One region of the Pseudoalteromonas sp. MelDa3 genome, then DNA from elsewhere that is predicted to be linked to it. Evidence: predicted binding sites of a transcription regulator. Region 1 holds the regulator's gene; each other region holds the start of a gene.
The links. The regulator sigma-54, encoded in region 1, starts transcription at its own class of promoters, with help from an activator protein. The targets are predictions, from matches to a motif close to GTTGGCACGNNNNTNGNNT.

Region 1 (4,668 bases):
ATACAACTTTAACTTCTTTTCCTTGGCTACTTTCAAGTAACATTAGTGCAAGTACGCTATCGCCTGCGGCTTCTTTGTCATCTTGGAATAATGTGATTGTAGCATCAAATTGTACTGCTAATTGCGCAAGCACAGTAGCTGCTCTGGCGTGTAAGCCTAATTTGTTTTTTATTAAAAAAGTGTCTTCACAATGCATAACTTACTCTACCTAAGCTGAACAGGTGATTATTCAGCTATATTATTTTTCTTGTTCGCGATGGCGAATTTTTACATTGGGATGTGTCATTGCAAAACTTTCACCAATAGTTTGCGCTAAATATACAGAGCGATGTTGTCCGCCAGTACACCCAATGGCAATGGTTAAATAACTGCGGTTATTTCGCTCTAAGTGCGGTAACCACGTTTGTACAAATGTTTGAATTTGCCATGTGAATTTTTGCACTATGCTGTGATTGGCCAAATAATCTTTAACGGGTTGATCTAACCCATTTAAAGGTTTTAATTCAGGTTCCCAATGTGGATTTGGTAAAAAGCGTGCATCAAATACATAATCAGCTTCTTTTGGTATGCCGTGTTTAAAACCAAACGATTCAAACGTGACAATCAGTTGCTTATCTTTTTTACCTAAAATCTTTTCACGAATAGATTCAGCAAGTTGATGAACGCTTAAATCAGTCGTATCTATCATAAAGTCGGCGCGGGTGATTAATACATCAAGTAATTCTTTTTCTTTTTTGATGGCTAAATCAAGAGGCAACGAGTCAATTGATAGTGGGTGTAATCTACGAGTTTCAGAAAAACGTTTGATCAATGTTTGATCGTCGCTATCTAAATAAAATAACGTAGGTTTTGCAAAGCCAGGCAAGTATTCAAGAATATCGTTAAATTCATCTTGTTGTTTAGGGATGTTCCGCACATCAATGCTAACAGCAATTTTATCGTAGCTATCAGACACACTGCGAACTAATGAAGGAAGCAAGTTAACTGGAATATTATCTACGCAATAATAACCTAAATCTTCTACAACGCGTAAAGCAACCGACTTTCCAGAACCAGAACGGCCGCTTATGATAATTAACTCCATTTAACACCCTTTATAAAACTATGATTGATTGACAATAACTTGGTAAAGCTCAGCATCTGATTTTGCACTGCGTAACTGTTTACAAAAATCTTTGTTGTTTAGTTTATCAGCAATAGTTGCTAGAGTCTTTAAGTGCTGCTGGTTATCGCCATCTGGTACGATGAGTGCGACGAAAATATCAACAGGGCGATTATCGATTGCATCAAAATTTATTGGAGTTTCGCTAACGAGTACTAAAGCCAAAGGCTCTTCTGCACCGCTCATTCTTCCATGAGGAATGGCAATGCCACGCCCTATACCTGTACTACCCAATTTTTCTCTGCTCATTAAAGCATTAAGAATATCTTGTTGCGGTAAATACGGAAGTTTGTCGTGAGCAAGTTCGCTAATGAACTCTAAAATTCTTTTTTTGCTATTAAAAAGGACCGCAGCTTTGCTGCAGTCCTGGCATATAAGTGAGCTTAATTTCATCATATTAGTGTCGAGCAAGCTTCTCTTTGTGTTTAATTACTTGTCGATCGAGCTTGTCGATCAACGAGTCAATGGCGGCATACATATCTTGATGTTCTGTAGAGGCAAATAACTCAGCACCGCTTACGTGTATGGTGGCTTCTGCTTTTTGATTTAATTTTTCTACATCGAGAATGACATGAACATTATTAATATGATCAGAGTGTCTTTCTAGCTTCGCAAATTTGGTATTAATATAGTCTCTTAGTGAATCGGTTAATTCTACGTGACGACCAGTTAAGTTTAGTTGCATAAGCATTACCCTCTTTTTTTTGCGTCTTAAATCAAACTTTTACGTTGATTTGACGGTGGAATAGCCAGAGATTCGCGGTATTTTGCGATTGTACGTCTCGCTACTTTAATTCCTTGCTCAGCCAATATATCCGCTATTTTGCTATCACTCAATGGTTTTGCTGAGTTTTCTGCTGCGATTAATTTTCGGATAAGCGCACGGATTGCTGTAGATGAACATTCACCACCGTTTTCGGTGCTTACATGGCTTGAGAAAAAATATTTAAGCTCAAATATACCACGGGGTGTGTGCATATACTTTTGGGTTGTTACGCGCGAAATTGTTGATTCGTGCATTTCTACCATTTCAGCAACATCATTTAAAACCATTGGTTTCATGGCTTCAGGACCGTGTTCAAAAAAGCCTTGTTGTTGCTTAACAATACAATTTGTTACTTTTAATAGCGTGTCGTTTCTACTTTCTAAGCTTTTAATAAACCATTTAGCTTCTTGTAAATGCGAGCGAATAAACTGGCTGTCACCACTGGATTTTACAGTGCGAGACATTGCCGCGTATTGGCTATTAACACGAATTTTAGGCATGCTGTCTGGGTTTAACTCAACAACCCAGCGGCCTTTAATTTTTTTAACTGACACATCAGGAATAACATACTCAGATTCTTCTCTTACAATAGTATCTGCAGGTTTAGGGCTAAGAGTATGTATTAATGTCATTACTTCCTTAAGCTCTTCTTCTTTGAGCTTAGTTTTCTTCATTAATGTACGATAGTCACGAGCAGCTAATAAATCAATATGCTCGGTTAAAATCATTTTTGTTTCATTAATGTAAGGTGTTTCTTTATCAAACTGGTTAAGCTGAATACACAAACACTCTTGTAAACTACGTGCAGCAATACCAACAGGATCAAACAGTTGGATGCGTTTTAATACAGCTTCAATTTCATCAAGTTCGACTTCGTTATCATCTTCGTTTTCTTGATTAAAGCTTTCTAAAATCTCTTCGCAGCTTAGTGTTAAAATACCTGAATCATCGACGGCTTCTACAATCGCAATAGCAATAGCTTCGTCTGTAGGGCTAAATGGCGTTAGTTGTAACTGCCACATTAAATACTCATGGAGCGTTTCAGTAGAGGCGCCTTGGTATATTGATTCGTCTTCAGGCATCGGACCCGATGATGCTGCTGGGGCGGCACTCATGTACTCATCCCAACTAACATCCATAGCCATGTCGTCACTTAGCGTGTCTTTTGCAAGTGCTTCACCACTATCTTGTTCGTATTCACTTGGAGCATCATCGGCAGATGCGCTAACAGTTATGTCATCTGTATCTGCTTTTTGCTCGTTTTTACCTGCAGCGTCTTCTGAATAGTCTGCTTCTTCAACCTCTAATAGCGGGTTGCTGTCGAGAGCTTCTTGTATTTCTTGCTGGAGATCCAATGTACTGAGTTGCAACAAACGAATAGCTTGTTGCAGCTGTGGAGTCATTGTAAGTTGCTGGCCCATGCGCAGCTGTAGTGATTGCCTCATGTATCTCTAACAATCCTTTTATGTTGTTATAATTAATACTAGCAGATGCTTAAAGACATGGCGTAAATGTTACAGCCTAAATTGCTCGCCTAAGTAAACATCGCGTACTGTTTTATCATTTAATACGTGTTCTGGAGTACCTGATGCAATCAGCTCCCCATGAGAAACAATGTAGGCTTTTTCACAAACATCAAGGGTTTCTCTTACGTTATGATCGGTAATTAATACACCAATCCCACGATTTTTAAGATGTTCTATTATTTTCTTTATGTCTAATACCGAAATCGGGTCAACACCTGCAAATGGTTCATCCAGTAATATAAATTTAGGATCTGCTGCCAGCGCACGTGCTATTTCAACACGACGACGTTCGCCTCCTGACAATGCCATACCTTGGCTATCACGAATGTGTTGTATGCTAAATTCATCTAATAATTTATCGAGAGTGTCTTCTCTAGCTTGTTTATTTAACTCTTTGCGCGTTTCTAAAATGGCCATTAAGTTTTGATAAACAGTCAGCTTTCTGAATATTGAAGACTCTTGCGGTAAGTAGCCAATGCCTAATCTAGCACGACTATGCATAGGTAAAAGAGTAATATCGTTATCGTCTATCGATATTTTACCTTTGTCGCTAGGTACAAGTCCTACTATCATATAAAACGTGGTGGTTTTACCTGCACCGTTAGGGCCAAGTAAGCCAACAATACTGCCAGCTTTGACTTCAAGGCCGACGTTTTTTACAACTTCACGGCCTTTATAGCTCTTTGCTAATAGTTCAGCTTTTAATGTACTCATGGTTGACCTTTGTCGCTTTTTTTACTTTTTTTAGTCTCGATTGGCACTAAAATTGTGTGAACGCGGTCAGTTGAGTTTTCATCTTTTTCGGCACTGATTAGCTGCTGCTCTATATCGTAGGTAATGCTTTTAGCATTTATTTTTTGTCCCGCTTGCGATACTTGTGCATTACCAACAAGCGTTAAAAAACGCTTAGATACATCATAACGTACTTCGTCAGCACTGGCGCTCATAGTCGTGCCATCTGATTGCTTTTCTTCAAAGTACGCAGGGCTACCTGTAGCAATTAATAATTGTTTATTATCACCAAGTTCATCGCGTTTATGTACTTCTAAGCGGTCGGCTGTGATACGGCGATTACCGTGAATAATTTCAACGTTTTTCTCAAAAATCCCGACATTAGCTTTTAATTGACCTTCTTGCTTATCGGCGCTTATTGAAATTTGATTTGCAGCCGGTTGCGTATTTTGCTCTGCAGCACTACTATTAAACGCTAGTAT
Region 2 (4,668 bases), on a different contig from region 1:
ATTATCAAACGTGGTCATTCAGCTGTAAGCTTATTAGCCGATCAAGTCAATATTCTAACCGACAACATGTTTGGTAAAGCCCGTATTGAAGACGTTGCCGCTACACGTTTAAAGCATGAGCTTGAGCATAACCGTATTGCTATTATTGCTGGCTTTCAGGGGCGTGACGTTGAGGGCAATATTACAACGCTTGGACGCGGCGGCACCGATACATCGGCTGTAGAAATAGCAGCGGCTATAAAAGCCGACGAATGCCAGATCTATACAGACGTTGACGGCGTATATACTACAGATCCTCGTGTTGAACCTAACGCGCGCAGAATGAGCCAAGTTACTTTTGCCGAAATGCTGGAGCTGGCAAGTTTAGGCGCGAAAGTTTTGCATATTCGCTCGGTAGAAGCTGCAGGTAGACACAATGTGCCACTTAGGGTGCTTTCTAGTTTTAATCCTGATGAAGGCACATTAATAAGTTTTGAGGAGAACGATATGCCAAGCAAGGTGGTATCGGGGATTGCGTTTAATCGTGACGAATGTTTAATTAAAGTAGATGGTGTGCCAAGCGGTACGCAATATCTTTCAAAAATATTGAAACTTTTTGCTGATAATGGCATCGAAATAGATATGATTAATCAAGTTAATCATATCTTTGAAAAAATAGACTATGCTTTTACTGTGCACTCGAATGATTATCTGCAAGCACTTGAATTATTGAGCGAAGATCAAGCTCAACTCAGTGCTCAAAATATAAGCGGATTACCAACAGTCGCTAAAGTTTCTGCTGTTGGAATGGGTATGAAATCGCATTCTGGTGTAGCAAGTTTATTTTTTGATGCATTAGCGCAGGAAAATATTAATGTGGTTTTAGTCTCGACTTCTGAGATCAAAATTTCAGTTTTAATAGATGAAAAGTACCTAGAGTTGGCAGTTCGTGCATTACACAAAGCATTTTTAACAGAAAATGGATAGATTGAGAGTTTTTACTTACTTTTCAGTCTAATTTTCATTAGTATGTTTAAGCGGAATCTTATAATTTTTATTGGAACATGGGAGCAAGAGAATGCTAATACTAACTCGTAGAGTAGGTGAAACCCTAATGATTGGTGACGAAGTAACAGTTACTGTTCTAGGTGTTAAAGGAAATCAAGTTCGAATCGGTGTTAATGCACCAAAAGACGTATCAGTGCATCGTGAAGAGATTTACATGCGCATACAAGCTGAAAAGTCGAACCCTAATCCGGGCAATGCTTAATCAACACGTATACGTAGTTGAGTAATTAACTCAACTAGTCAAAAAGCCACTCACTGAGTGGCTTTTTTGTTTATAAAGGCGAGTATTTCTGGGGTTAGTATTTGTTTTGAAATGTACTGCATTCCGCTTTTATTTTTAATAATAATACCTTGCTGAGTATCTATTACTTCGCTTATGTCTTGCCAAGTTAGCTGAAAGCTTTTGTAATGATTAGCCGATTTAATGCCTTCCTCATCAAAGGTAAGTGTTACCTCAGAGCCTGACGCTCTGCTGAGCATTTGTCTGGTTACCCACCAAGGTCTGCGATAGTAAAAAGCGACGCACTCTAGTACACCTAGCATGATCATAAACGATCCTAAGTAATGATCGTTTAAAACATAAATGCCAAATAAACCAAGCGCAACGAGGAGTACAAGTAAAAAGTACTTAGGTTTGGCGCGCTTACTGTACGGGAGTGACTCATCAAAGCACTCGTAAAAGTAAGGTTTATCTAGTGTGTAGGTTGTTGTAAATGCCATATTGCCTTGCTTTAAATATCGTTTTTTTTATTTTAACAAGCTAACCGCTAAATGAGCAGCTTTATAGTCAGTGATTTTATTACAGACACAAAAAAACGGCCCTAAGGCCGTTTTTTAGCGATACAAGAAGAATTAACAGTTAGTTTCTTCAGCGTTTACGCCTTCTTTAACATTTTCACATGCATCTTCTACTTTGTTTTGCACGTCAGTTACTGCTTCGTCAATACGTTCGCCTGCGTCTTCTGCATGATTGTCTTCACAACCCATGATGAAGAAACTTGCGAATAGACCGATTAGTGCTGCTTTTACAGTTGTTGAATTCATAATGTAATTCCTTGTAAGTATTAATTAAATTTTAGTGTTTGTTAGTTGAATGCTTTATCTACCTGGGTGATTTACCACGTAGTGCACCTGAAACTAATGAGATCACTAAAAGTACTAAAAATATAAAAAATATAATTTTTGCTATACCAGCTGCGGCACCTGCGATGCCACCAAAACCTAACACTGCAGCGATTAAAGCAATAACTAAAAATGTAATTGTCCAGCGTAACATTGTTTTCTCCTTGGTTATCAAATTTGCTCACAATAACTAATGCCAGTTATATGCCAAAGTTTATTTTTGTCTTATATCAGACAGTTATGGTTTTTAACTGTGTTTTTAGTTATTAGTTAGTTAGTAATTTTTACGCTTTGTTATGTAAGTTATTCACACTGTTACAAGTTACCGGTAAATATTCACTAAAAATAATGTTTTTGGTAAGACCAATTAACAATTGATGTGTGTTTTTGTACTTATTATAAAATTTGGCGGCTATTTTTATTAAGTTGAATAGTTAATTAACAACTTCCATATAACTATTAGCTATAGTCGTTATTTTCTGTATGTATTGTAGGGCGCATGATTGCTGGGTTATGGCATGTAAATTTGTTGAGTGTTATGTTGTTTATAGTTTAATTGGTTTTACCAATTTACAAGATGTAGACAAAGCGACTAGTTTTGTTATTATCCAGTGAATAAATATTTAATTAAATCGATTTTTTATTTTCGATATGGGTTTCAAGGGGGAGAAAAATGGATATAGGTGCTCTACTCACAACGGCTGGTAGCTTAATGCTAACTGGTATGGTTGGGGTGTTTGTATTTCTGTCGATATTAATTGGTGCAGTAACGCTTATGTCTAATTTGGTGACGCGCTATAGCGAACCAGAGGCATCACCAGCTAAATCACCGTCTTTTAAATCTCAAGGTGTGCCTAATGAGCACATCGCTGCTATTAGTGCTGCCATTGCTCAGTACAAATCAAATAATAAATAAGGGGCACACACATGGCTAAATTAAAATTAACAGAATTGGTATTACGCGATGCGCACCAATCATTGCTCGCAACACGTATGCGCTTAGACGATATGCTACCTATTGCTAGCAAGCTAGATGATGCAGGTTATTGGTCTATTGAATCGTGGGGCGGTGCTACATTTGATTCGTGTATTCGTTATTTAGGCGAAGATCCTTGGGAGCGTATTCGTGCGCTTAAAAAAGCGATGCCTAATACTAAACAGCAAATGCTATTACGCGGTCAAAACCTATTAGGCTACCGCCATTACGCTGATGATGTAGTTGAAAAGTTTGTAGAACGCGCACATAAAAATGGCGTTGACGTATTTCGTATATTTGATGCAATGAACGATGTACGTAACCTAGAAACAGCGATTAAAGCGGCTATAAAAGTAGGCGCGCATGCTCAAGGTACTATTTCGTACACGGTAAGTCCTGTTCATACGCTTGATATGTGGCTGACTCTTGCTAAGCAATTAGAAGATTTAGGCTGTCACTCAATTTGTATTAAAGACATGGCGGGTTTATTAAAGCCGTACGATGCTGAAAAACTAATTAAAGCACTTAAAGAAACCGTATCGGTTCCTATCGCTATGCAGTGCCACGCTACAACTGGTTTAAGTACTGCGACTTATCAAAAAGCGATTGATGCAGGCATTGATATGCTTGATACCGCTATTTCATCTATGAGTATGACTTACGGACACACAGCAACTGAAACTATTGTATCGATAGTTGAAGGAACTGAGCGCGATACTGACCTTGATTTAAATCATCTAGAAGAAATTGCTGCTTACTTTAGAGATGTACGTAAAAAATATGCGGCATTTGAAGGTAGCTTAAAAGGGGTTGATGGTCGTATTTTACTAGCTCAAGTACCTGGTGGCATGCTTACAAACATGGAAAACCAACTTAAAGAGCAAGGCGCGGCAGATAAGCTTAATGAAGTTTTACTTGAGATCCCACGTGTACGTGAAGATCTTGGCTTTTTACCTTTAGTAACACCCACGTCGCAAATTGTAGGTACTCAAGCAGTACTTAACGTGCTAACGGGTGAGCGTTATAAAACAATTACTAAAGAAACTGCTGGCGTATTAAAAGGTGAATATGGCTTAACACCAGCACCAATGAATAAAGAGCTACAAGAGCGTGTGCTTGATGGAGCAGAGGTTATTACTTGTCGCCCTGCAGATAACATTGCACCAGAGCTTGCAACGCTTGAAGCTGAATTATTAAAAGAAGCGCAAGAGCAAGGTTTAACACTTGCTGATGAGCAAATTGATGACGTACTAACTTATGCATTATTTCCACAAGTTGGTTTGAAGTTTATTAAAAATCGTAATAACCCTGATGCATTTGAGCCTATTCCTACTGTTGAAGATAAGAGCAATAAGGTAGCACCAAAATCAGGCTCAAATAATAGTAGCGTTAAAGCTGAGCAATACAGCGTAAAAGTAGACGGTAAAGTTTACGATGTAGTTGTAGCGCAAGGTGGTGAACTCAAAGAAGTAACTTTAAAGGATTCTGAGCACATTCCTCAGTCTGCATCGGTTGCATCGGGC
Region 3 (4,668 bases), on a different contig from region 1:
GTTGCTATACTCCCCATGCTAGGTGTTGGTGGTATGCAGTTATATCGCGCTGAAATACCTGGGCCTGTAAAAGATTCCAAAATGACCCCGCGAATTGCCGATACAGCAAAGCACCTTTGGTATATTTATGTGTCACTGACTATTGCTTGTATGCTGGCTTATTGGGCAGCAGGGATGGAGTGGTTTGATGCGATATGTCATGCATTCTCAACGGTCGCGATAGGTGGTTTTTCTACTTACGATGCTTCCATGGGGCACTTTGACAGCCCTGTAATTAACTTTATTTGTGTGTTCTTTTTAATTATTGCCGCTGTTAACTTCTCCCTGCACTACGCGGCAGTGGCGAGTCGAAACGTACAAGTTTATATTCGAGACCCTGAGTTTAAGGTATTTTTGTGTATTCAATTAGCGCTGGTGGTTATTTGTTTTACCGTACTTTCCTCTAACGAAATATTTGCTAATGGCGATGAAACCCTCGATCAGGCGTTATTTCAGGCTGTTTCTATGAGTACAACAGCAGGCTTTGCTACTGATAACTTTTCAACATGGCCTTTGTTTTTACCTATTTTACTTATATTTTCGAGCTTTATTGGTGGCTGTGCAGGCTCTACTGGTGGTGGTATGAAAGTAGTGCGCGTGTTCTTACTGTACTTGCAGGGTGTGCGTGAGCTTAATCGTTTGGTGCACCCACGGGCTATATATTCAATCAAGCTGGGTCGAAAGGCGTTGCCAGACAAAGTAGTAGAAGCCGTGTGGGGATTTTTCTCTGCATATGCGTTGGTGTTTATTATTATTATGTTAGCGCTTATGGGCACGGGTATGGATAACATAACTGCGTTCTCAGCCACTGCGGCTTGTTTAAATAACTTAGGTCCAGGTCTGGGGGATGTAGCATCGCATTATGGCGCTATAACCGATGGTGCTAAATGGTTGCTTACCATTGCAATGGTGTTTGGTCGTTTAGAAATATTTACTTTATTAGTGTTATTTACGCCTACTTTTTGGCGTGGATAAACGAGCGGCTTAAGTTTTAAATTACGAACTATTGGGAAAGGGATATGCCAACAAATTTAGAAAAGCTAAAGCATATAAGTGTAGGCAGCTTAGTCGACCTAGAAATATTAACACCTACAAGCAGTAAGCGTGTTAAAACTGAATTAGTTGGTTTACTCGATAAACAGTTTATTATTTTAAATTATCCCAATGCAAAGCGTTTACCTGCGGCGAGTGACTATTTACGTGATGGCGTAATGGTTGTTGTAAGAGCGCTTATTGAAGGTAGTGGTGGGCAAGTTATTGCGTTTCGCCAGCAAATTATGTCGGTAGCCTCTCATCCCGCTAAACTCGTGTTTATAAACTTTCCAAAGCAAGTGCAGTTATTTGCGCTACGCTCACAAACACGCATACCTACCTTATTACCTGCAAAGCTAAAACTAAGTGACGATAGGGTACTTGAAGGCCTTATTAAAGACATTTCACTCACTGGTGTAATGTTTGATATTAGAGGCGATCAGCAAGTTGAAAGTATTAAAGATATGCAATGCACTGTCGTACTTAATAGCAGTGATAAAGATTTTGAAGGTGAAATTTGCAGTGTTAAAGAGCATGCCGCAGGTGTGCACTGTGGAATTAAGCTACTAGCAAGCGAGGATGAAATGAAAGCCTTTATGAAAGAGCATTTTATAGACCCTTCTGCGCTTGAGCCTACCGTTGAATAAATAGGTTTTCGCTTATTTGCAACAAAAAGGCATTTTACGTCAGTATTTATAAAATGTTTTTTTCTCTTTCATAATTAAAATTATTATTTAAATAAAACAAATGATTACGTATTATTTTTTACAGCTTATTTTTTGTTATTAAAGCTTCCTCGTTAAAATTTATCTCAATTATTCTTTTAAATCCCTCCTTTTAAAACCATACATTTAAAAATGTATCTTTTTATATAAACATAACTATATGTTTTTAATGGTTTTAATGTAGACCCTTTAAAACGTGTTGCTAAAGGGCAACAATGATTATTCTAAAAACGCCTTCTTGTTGTACGTTTTGAATTTAACTCATTGAAAATTATTGACTTTTAAATGTTGGCATCTAAGTTGTAATAGTCTAAGTGTACTGAACGAAATCGTGATTCAAAGTGAAATACTTAATCGCACACACATAAATTTGAAGGATACATATTATGAAAAGCATTAATAAAACTTTAGCACTTATCGCTATTGCATCTTCTTCAGCCGCTTTTGCTGCAACAGATTTTGACACACTGGATGTAGACGGCAGTGGCACAATTAGCCAAGCAGAAGCATCAGTTGATGCAAAGCTAATGAGCATGTTTTCTGAGCTTGATACTGACCAAAATGGTGAGTTATCAAAAGAAGAATTTTCAGAAGCTTAATTAAAAAGTATTTATCCTGAGTTGCCAAAGACAACCTAAGTAGGCAAGGGAGCTTACGAAAGAGGATAACTAGGAAGTGAAAAATTACGTTTTAAGTTAAACGAAGCAATTTTTTTGATAGAACATTGAAGGATTAAGTTATGAAACATTTAAATAAAGCATTAGCACTTATAGTACTAGCATCTTCTTCCGCTGCATTTGCAGCATCAGATTTTGACAGCCTTGATATCGATGGTAGCGGCACAATTAGCCCAAGCGAAGCGGCAGTCGATACCGATTTAATGGCTGAATTTATTGAGCTAGATACCGACGGTAGCGGCGAGCTTTCTAAAGAAGAATTCGCTAATTACTAATTACTAATTACTAATTACTAATTAATCTTTTCAGATTAAACATTTTTCACAGTCAGGGATCTTTGAAAAGGACTTCCCATATTACTAGGAATATTATTATGAAAACATTAAATACAACACTTGTAGTTATCGTTTTAGCATCTTCATCAGCAGCATATGCCGCAGTAGATTTTGCCTCTTTTGATGCAGATGGTAACGGTGCTATTACAATGGAAGAAGCAAAGGTTAACCCTCAGCTTGTAAAGATTTTTGATGATTTGGATACTGATGGTAATGGTGAAATCTCTAAAGAAGAGTTTTCAAAAGTACAGTAATCAATATTTAAGCATACTCCATTAAAGCCGCCTTAGTCAGCGGCTTTTTTGTGTATTAAATTAACTGATTAGAGTAACTAGTTAAAGGAATATAGCACTTACTTGGAATAGTTTTTCTACAACGGTAATGTGTTTTTTGTCGATTAAAAACATGATGACATGATCGCCCGACATAATAATTGTATCATCGTGAGCTATCAGCACATCGTCATTACGTACTATTGCCCCAATGGTTGTACCTGCAGGAAGTTTTATGTCGGCAATCGCACGACCAACCACTTTAGATGTGTTTTCATCACCATGAGCAACCGCTTCAATGGCTTCCGCTGCGCCTTTACGCAGTGAATACACGTTAACAATATCACCACGGCGTACGTGCGTTAATAACGCTGATATAGTTGCTTGTTGTGGCGATATGGCAATATCTATTTCGCCGCCTTGTACCAAATCAACGTAAGCTCCACGTTGAATAAGTACCATGGTTTTTTGTGCGCCCATACGTTTTGCAAGCATGGCCGACATAATGTTTGCTTCATCGTCGTTAGTTACGGCAATAAATACATCGACTTGTTCAATATGCTCTTCTGAGAGCAGTTCTTGATCAGATGCGTCACCACAAAAAACGACCGTGTTATCGAGCATTTCTGAGAGTTGCTCGGCACGTTCTTTACTGCGTTCAATTAGTTTAACGGTGTGGTTTTTTTCAAGTGAGCGGGCAAGGCCTGCCCCAATGTTACCGCCACCAGCTATCATAATTTTTTTGTACGAACGCTCAAGTTTTTGTAGCTCGTTCATTACCGCGCGTATATGTTTTGTAGCGGCAATAAAGAATACTTCGTCATCGGCTTCAATAACGGTGGTACCCAGTGGTTTGATTGCTTTACCTTGACGATAAATAGCGGCAACACGAGTTTCTACATTAGGAATATGTTCTTTAAGTGCAGATAACGCATAACCTACTAATAAACCCCCATAGTAAGCTTTTACGGCTACTAACGAGAGCATGCCATCAGCAAACTGCAATACTTGCAGAGCACCAGGGTAGTCAATTAAACGGCGAATATACTTAGTGACCAGTGCTTCGGGGGCAATGTAATGATCGATTGGTAAATCATCGTTTTGAAATAGTTTTTCGCGGTATTTTAAATATTGCTCTGAGCGAATGCGGGCAATTTTAGTGGGCGTTTTAAAAATACTGTACGCCACTTGGCATGCAACCATGTTCACTTCATCTGAACTGGTTACTGCTATAATCATATCGGCATCTTCAGCGCCTGCACGGCGTAATACATCAGGATGCGCGCTGTGGCCCATAACCCCTTGTAAGTCGTACTTATCTTGAAGTTCACGTAATCGGTTACCGTCTATATCAACAACGGTAATTTCGTTTTGTTCGCCAACTAAGTTTTCAGCAAGCGTAGCACCAACTTGCCCGGCACCGAGTATAATTATTTTCATTATTTACCCGTGGTATTGATCATAATTTAATTAAAAAAATAGCCATTTAATGTTTCATAAATGGCTAACTATTTAGTGTACGGCTATTAGGCTTTTTTAACTAGCTTAGCGTAATAAAATCCATCACTTTCACCGGGCAGTAACTGCA
Region 4 (4,668 bases), on a different contig from region 1:
TAATTTAGCACCTACGTTACTAAGCGAAGGTTCACCTGTATGTTTTTATACTAACATCAAAAATAAATACGACTAAATTAGTTTAAAGTAAAGATTTTAGATAGCTCAGGGTTTAGCGAACCCTGTTGTATTTGATACAATTAACTCTCGCTCATGCAGTAACTCATAATAGGAAACGCCTAAATGCCGCACATTATTATTGAACACTCAGAAGACCTCCCTGTATTACCACAAGTTCTCGTAGAAAAAATTCACACTACCGCTTTCGAAAGTAACTTATTTGAATTAGAAACCATCAAAACACGCGCTATTGCTTATCAGCAATATCAACTTGGCGCAGGAAAATCAGGGTTTATACATATCGCGGTACATATATTGGCTGGGCGCTCAATTGAGCAAAAACAAATGTTAAGCGAACTGCTACTTTCATGCTTAAAAACATACTGCAGAGCATCAGACAGCCTAAGCGTAAATATTTACGATATTGAGCATGAGATATACCGTAAAAATTAGTTAACTCTTGTAGTTTTGAGCAATAGAAGTAAACACTAGCAAGTAAAAAGCCCCAATAGGGGCTTTTTTTGTATTCTGAAATCAGATGCAGCTCATTATTATTTACAAGACAGAGCATGAATAGCGTCCGATCTAACGCTGGAATTTAATAGTGCATTCGCACTCTTTCAAATTTAAGAAAGCTTAGCTTAATCTATGGATTAACTTTATTTAAATTATATTTATTATTAGGGGTAAATAAAGAATAATAAATTACACGATATTAAATTCATGTAGCATTAAATAATTTGAGTAGGTATTTTTTTGGAAAGTTTGTAAAAGTGGTGGCCCCTCCCAGACTCGAACTGGGGACCTAACGATTATGAGTCGTGTGCTCTAACCAACTGAGCTAAGGGGCCAACTTTTATATAACTGCTAGGCAGTTAATTTTTGAAGCGTTCAGTCACAGAGCGACTAAAGCGGGTTGCAGTATAAAAACTTTTTAGGTGCTTGTCACTACCAAACACCTTTATTTTAACAATCAGTAAGCTAACTGCTTAAATAGTAATCTTTTAGGTGGGTATAAGCATAAAATGTAAGATATTTCCCATGATATTTTCTGCATTAAATTATAAAAACCTTCCCCCCACATGTAGTCTTTTATATTTAACGCTCTACTTTTTTAAGTAAAGCTAACATATATGTGTAGGCATACAAGGCTGTAAAAAATATGCTTGGGGCTACTGTAAGTGCCAAATTAGGTGTCTGATTAATTACATTCACCATAATCACTAAGCTCGATTGAACAGTAATCGGAATAATAGGTGCAAAAAGTACACCTGCTATTTTTTTGTTACCTAAATACGAGGCGCTAGAGTTAATTGCATTATTGAAGCTTTGTCGTATTGCTACGTTTTGTGGTGTTTTAGAATGAAACATACAAATAATTGGAGTTACAAACGCAAGCGTTACATAACTAGACTTATACTTGTTGACGACCTTTTCTAAAATAAAAGTAAAAAACAGCGTTACAAATCCACTATACAAACCTTGTACTAATGCAGCTTGAAACGTGACAGATTTAGCAATATCTGCCGAACTATTTGCCCAGTAGGCCCAACTAAAATAAAAAACGAATGACACAACGCCTGACAGTATAAGTCGAATATTCAATTAGCTACCTCAATATGCGTAAAAACTTGGTTTAATGATAACACTAGAAGTGATGGTAATATTGCCACTTAATAATAGAGTAATTAATCGCGTATTGTAGATATATAAACAAACTAATGTTAAAGACTTCCTAAATGGCATCAATACAGAATCAGAACACTGCTGTTAGTTAGAAAGCTTAATTGAAGTAAACGATAGGTGTGGCTGAGGGAATGTTGGGAGTGAGTTACAAGAAATAAATCACTTAGTTTGAGTCAATTAAAAATTAGATTTTGATAAAAAATATTTACTTTAAAAACTGATATTGTGAGCCGATCAGTACTGAAGTTTTTATTTAGCTAAACCTCAGTAGTCGGCTTACACAATATATAATCTGTCATTATTTTTTCGCAATAATGTAGATTGCATGTATTAACCCTGGGAAATAACCTAACAGTGTTAATACAATATTTAACCAAAAATGCATACCTAAGCCAACTTGCAAAAATACACCTAATGGCGGCAATAAAACTGAAAGTATTATACGAATAATATCCATGATTAAACTCCATTTAAATTAAGCATTAAAAAGGCGTAAAGCCCAGTGTTAGTGGGCCTTAACTATACTGTGTTATTCAGCAGTAATAGATAGTTTATCAACTACGTCACGAACATCTTCAGCATTTTTAGCAATTTCAACTGCTAGCTGCTTTTCAGCTTCAGACTCTACTGAGCCATTCAGAGTTACTACACCGTTGTCGGTATCAACATCGATGTCTGTACCACCAACTTCTGAATCAAACAGGAAGCGAGTTGTGATTACAGTGGTGATTTTAGCGTCCGTTAAGTCGTTATCATCATCGTCCATCATGTCTTTGCTTCTATCTTTTGTGTCCATGCTTTTAACAACGGTAAGGCTGTTTTCAACATCAGATACGCCATCTAGGCTAAGTACAAGTTCTTCTGCTAGCTCTTTATCAAGCTCGCTATTAACTTTACCTGTAAGTACTACCTTGCCATTTTTTACATCAGTGTTAATGTCAAAGTTGTTTAGATTAGTGTTCATAAGTAGAACTGTTTCTGCCTTACCATCAATCCAAGCATCTTTACTTTCGTTTTCCCAGCTGTTTGCTTGGGCACCCATAGCCGTAGTACCAAGAACTAGAGCTGCGATAATAGATTTGTTAAATGTTTTCATAATCTTTCTCCTTTTGATTAAAGACACTTTAACTAATGCGAGCTTTAGGCCAACTTTATTTATATATATATTTCAATAACTTGATGTAATTTTGGGATAAGGCACTATCTATAGCTGTGTAACTATTTACAGGCTACTCGGTAAAACTTTCTCAAATAGTGAAAATAACTAGATAATTGCATTTTTGGTTAATCTATCGTTAATATAACAAAACATAAAACATCATTTAAAATTAAATCATTGATAATTAAGGTTATTATATTTGGTGCGTGCTTTGCATATAAACATCAAGAGCTGTATTAATAGTAAATATAATAAGGAATGCCCCATGTCTGTAAAAGTCGAAGACCGCCCAATAGAGCAAGTACGCGAACAAGTAATTGATCAATTAATTTATAATTACAGTCATGGGGTTATTTCTGTTGATGCATTTGAGAGACGCTTAGATAACGCGATGGATGCACCTAATAACGAAGCTCTTTTAGCCTTAGTAGAAGATTTAACACTTAATACTGATCAGCAATATAAAGCAGAAAAACAATCGCAATTTACACCACATTATAGTGCACAACAAAACAGTGATGATGATTTTACATTACGCAGCATTTTAGGCTCTAACGAGCGAAGCGGTCAGTGGGTCGTGCCAAAGAATATATATTTGAGTAACTTTATGGGATCGGTGGTGCTAGATTTTACCGATGCCATTTTTGCGCATCAAAATGTAACTATTCACGTTAACTGTATTTTTGGTAGTGATGAGATTTACGTACCAGAGCATGTAAATGTAGTGTCTAAAATGTTTTGTATTTTAAGTAGCCTTGAAAATAAATCTGTGTCGCTTAACAAACGCCAAGGTCCTACTATTCATATTGAAGGAAAGGCAGTAATGGGCTCAGTCGAAGTAAAAATAAAGCGCACAATTAAAGAAAAATTTATGAGCTTTGCTAATGAGCTAAAAACACAACTTGGCGCTGGAAATAATCGTTCATAAAGCCTCGTTAAGCACCGCACTTTGCGGTGCTTAACCTATTATAAATCGTTATTTCGCTCACTTGGGATATCACTTAAATATTCTACAAATTCTACTTCAAACCCTGCGGGGTCAATAAAATAAACATTCTTTCTAAAAGGGTTCTCACTACCTTGCTTACTTATCCCAAAACCCGTTTTATTTAAGCGTGCTACTACTTCATTTAAGTTACTAGTTACATAAGCAAAGTGTGCAAAACCAACTTGATGACCCGATAAGTTTCTGTTTTCACCCTCACCATGATCGCTTATCGCAATGTAATGCGTGTCATCTCCAAAGTGTACCCAGCGTCTTGGTTTTCCATGCCAATCGCCTCTGCCCTCACTTCTAATCGACCAATGTGGAAATACAGCGCGATAAAATTTAAGCATGCTATCTATATCACTCGCGACTAAGTTTACGTGCTCTAAATGCATAATGTTGTCCTATCAATTAAGTTAGGAGCACGATAAAACCTCAAGCTAACTTTAGGTAAAGCGTTATTTAAAATTAATTCGATTTAATAAACACATAAAGGAACATAATGACTTATTAATTGCTCATTATTATTTTTTAAAAATATATACACATTTCAATCTTGCATAAAAAACAAACATAAGTATTTGGGGTTTATTGTTTACTTTATGTCAAAAGTCGCTAAAATACGCCGGCTGAAATATATAAACGTTCTTTTACAACCCAAAGGTAATACCATGCATCCAATGTTAAACATTGCGGTTCGCGCTGCGCGCAACGCAGGCAAAATTTTACTTCGCGCAAGTGAAGATTTATCAAAAGTTGAAGTGCAACAAAAAGG

Region 2: the regulator sigma-54 is predicted to act here: its motif matches at 2,363-2,381, upstream of CXF89_RS05905 (DUF1328 domain-containing protein).
Region 3: the regulator sigma-54 is predicted to act here: its motif matches at 2,084-2,102, upstream of CXF89_RS04415 (EF-hand domain-containing protein).
Region 4: the regulator sigma-54 is predicted to act here: its motif matches at 2,878-2,896, upstream of CXF89_RS02990 (BON domain-containing protein).

What each region holds. Positions count from the first base shown of each region.
Region 1 covers NZ_PJBR01000007.1:113,614-118,281, forward strand. The annotation lists gene CXF89_RS02405 (HPr family phosphocarrier protein) at 1-196, opposite strand, end outside; gene rapZ (RNase adapter RapZ) at 239-1,084, opposite strand; gene ptsN (PTS IIA-like nitrogen regulatory protein PtsN) at 1,103-1,555, opposite strand; gene hpf (ribosome hibernation promoting factor) at 1,560-1,847, opposite strand; gene CXF89_RS02425 (RNA polymerase factor sigma-54) at 1,874-3,373, opposite strand; gene lptB (LPS export ABC transporter ATP-binding protein) at 3,443-4,168, opposite strand; gene lptA (lipopolysaccharide transport periplasmic protein LptA) at 4,165-4,668, opposite strand, start outside.
Region 2 covers NZ_PJBR01000018.1:6,218-10,885, forward strand. The annotation lists gene CXF89_RS05885 (aspartate kinase) at 1-966, shown strand, start outside; gene csrA (carbon storage regulator CsrA) at 1,058-1,249, shown strand; gene CXF89_RS05895 (YcxB family protein) at 1,300-1,767, opposite strand; gene CXF89_RS05900 (hypothetical protein) at 1,900-2,091, opposite strand; gene CXF89_RS05905 (DUF1328 domain-containing protein) at 2,150-2,323, opposite strand; gene CXF89_RS05910 (OadG family protein) at 2,843-3,085, shown strand; gene oadA (sodium-extruding oxaloacetate decarboxylase subunit alpha) at 3,097-4,668, shown strand, end outside.
Region 3 covers NZ_PJBR01000011.1:42,599-47,266, forward strand. The annotation lists gene CXF89_RS04405 (TrkH family potassium uptake protein) at 1-1,014, shown strand, start outside; gene CXF89_RS04410 (flagellar brake domain-containing protein) at 1,059-1,718, shown strand; gene CXF89_RS04415 (EF-hand domain-containing protein) at 2,183-2,395, shown strand; gene CXF89_RS04420 (EF-hand domain-containing protein) at 2,536-2,748, shown strand; gene CXF89_RS04425 (EF-hand domain-containing protein) at 2,847-3,062, shown strand; gene trkA (Trk system potassium transporter TrkA) at 3,144-4,520, opposite strand; gene rsmB (16S rRNA (cytosine(967)-C(5))-methyltransferase RsmB) at 4,607-4,668, opposite strand, start outside.
Region 4 covers NZ_PJBR01000008.1:83,040-87,707, reverse strand. The annotation lists gene CXF89_RS03010 (5-carboxymethyl-2-hydroxymuconate Delta-isomerase) at 184-513, shown strand; tRNA gene CXF89_RS03005 (tRNA-Ile) at 835-911, opposite strand; gene CXF89_RS03000 (hypothetical protein) at 1,159-1,665, opposite strand; gene CXF89_RS02995 (YqaE/Pmp3 family membrane protein) at 2,045-2,203, opposite strand; gene CXF89_RS02990 (BON domain-containing protein) at 2,276-2,842, opposite strand; gene CXF89_RS02985 (LiaF domain-containing protein) at 3,171-3,833, shown strand; gene CXF89_RS02980 (VOC family protein) at 3,872-4,288, opposite strand; gene suhB (inositol-1-monophosphatase) at 4,565-4,668, shown strand, end outside.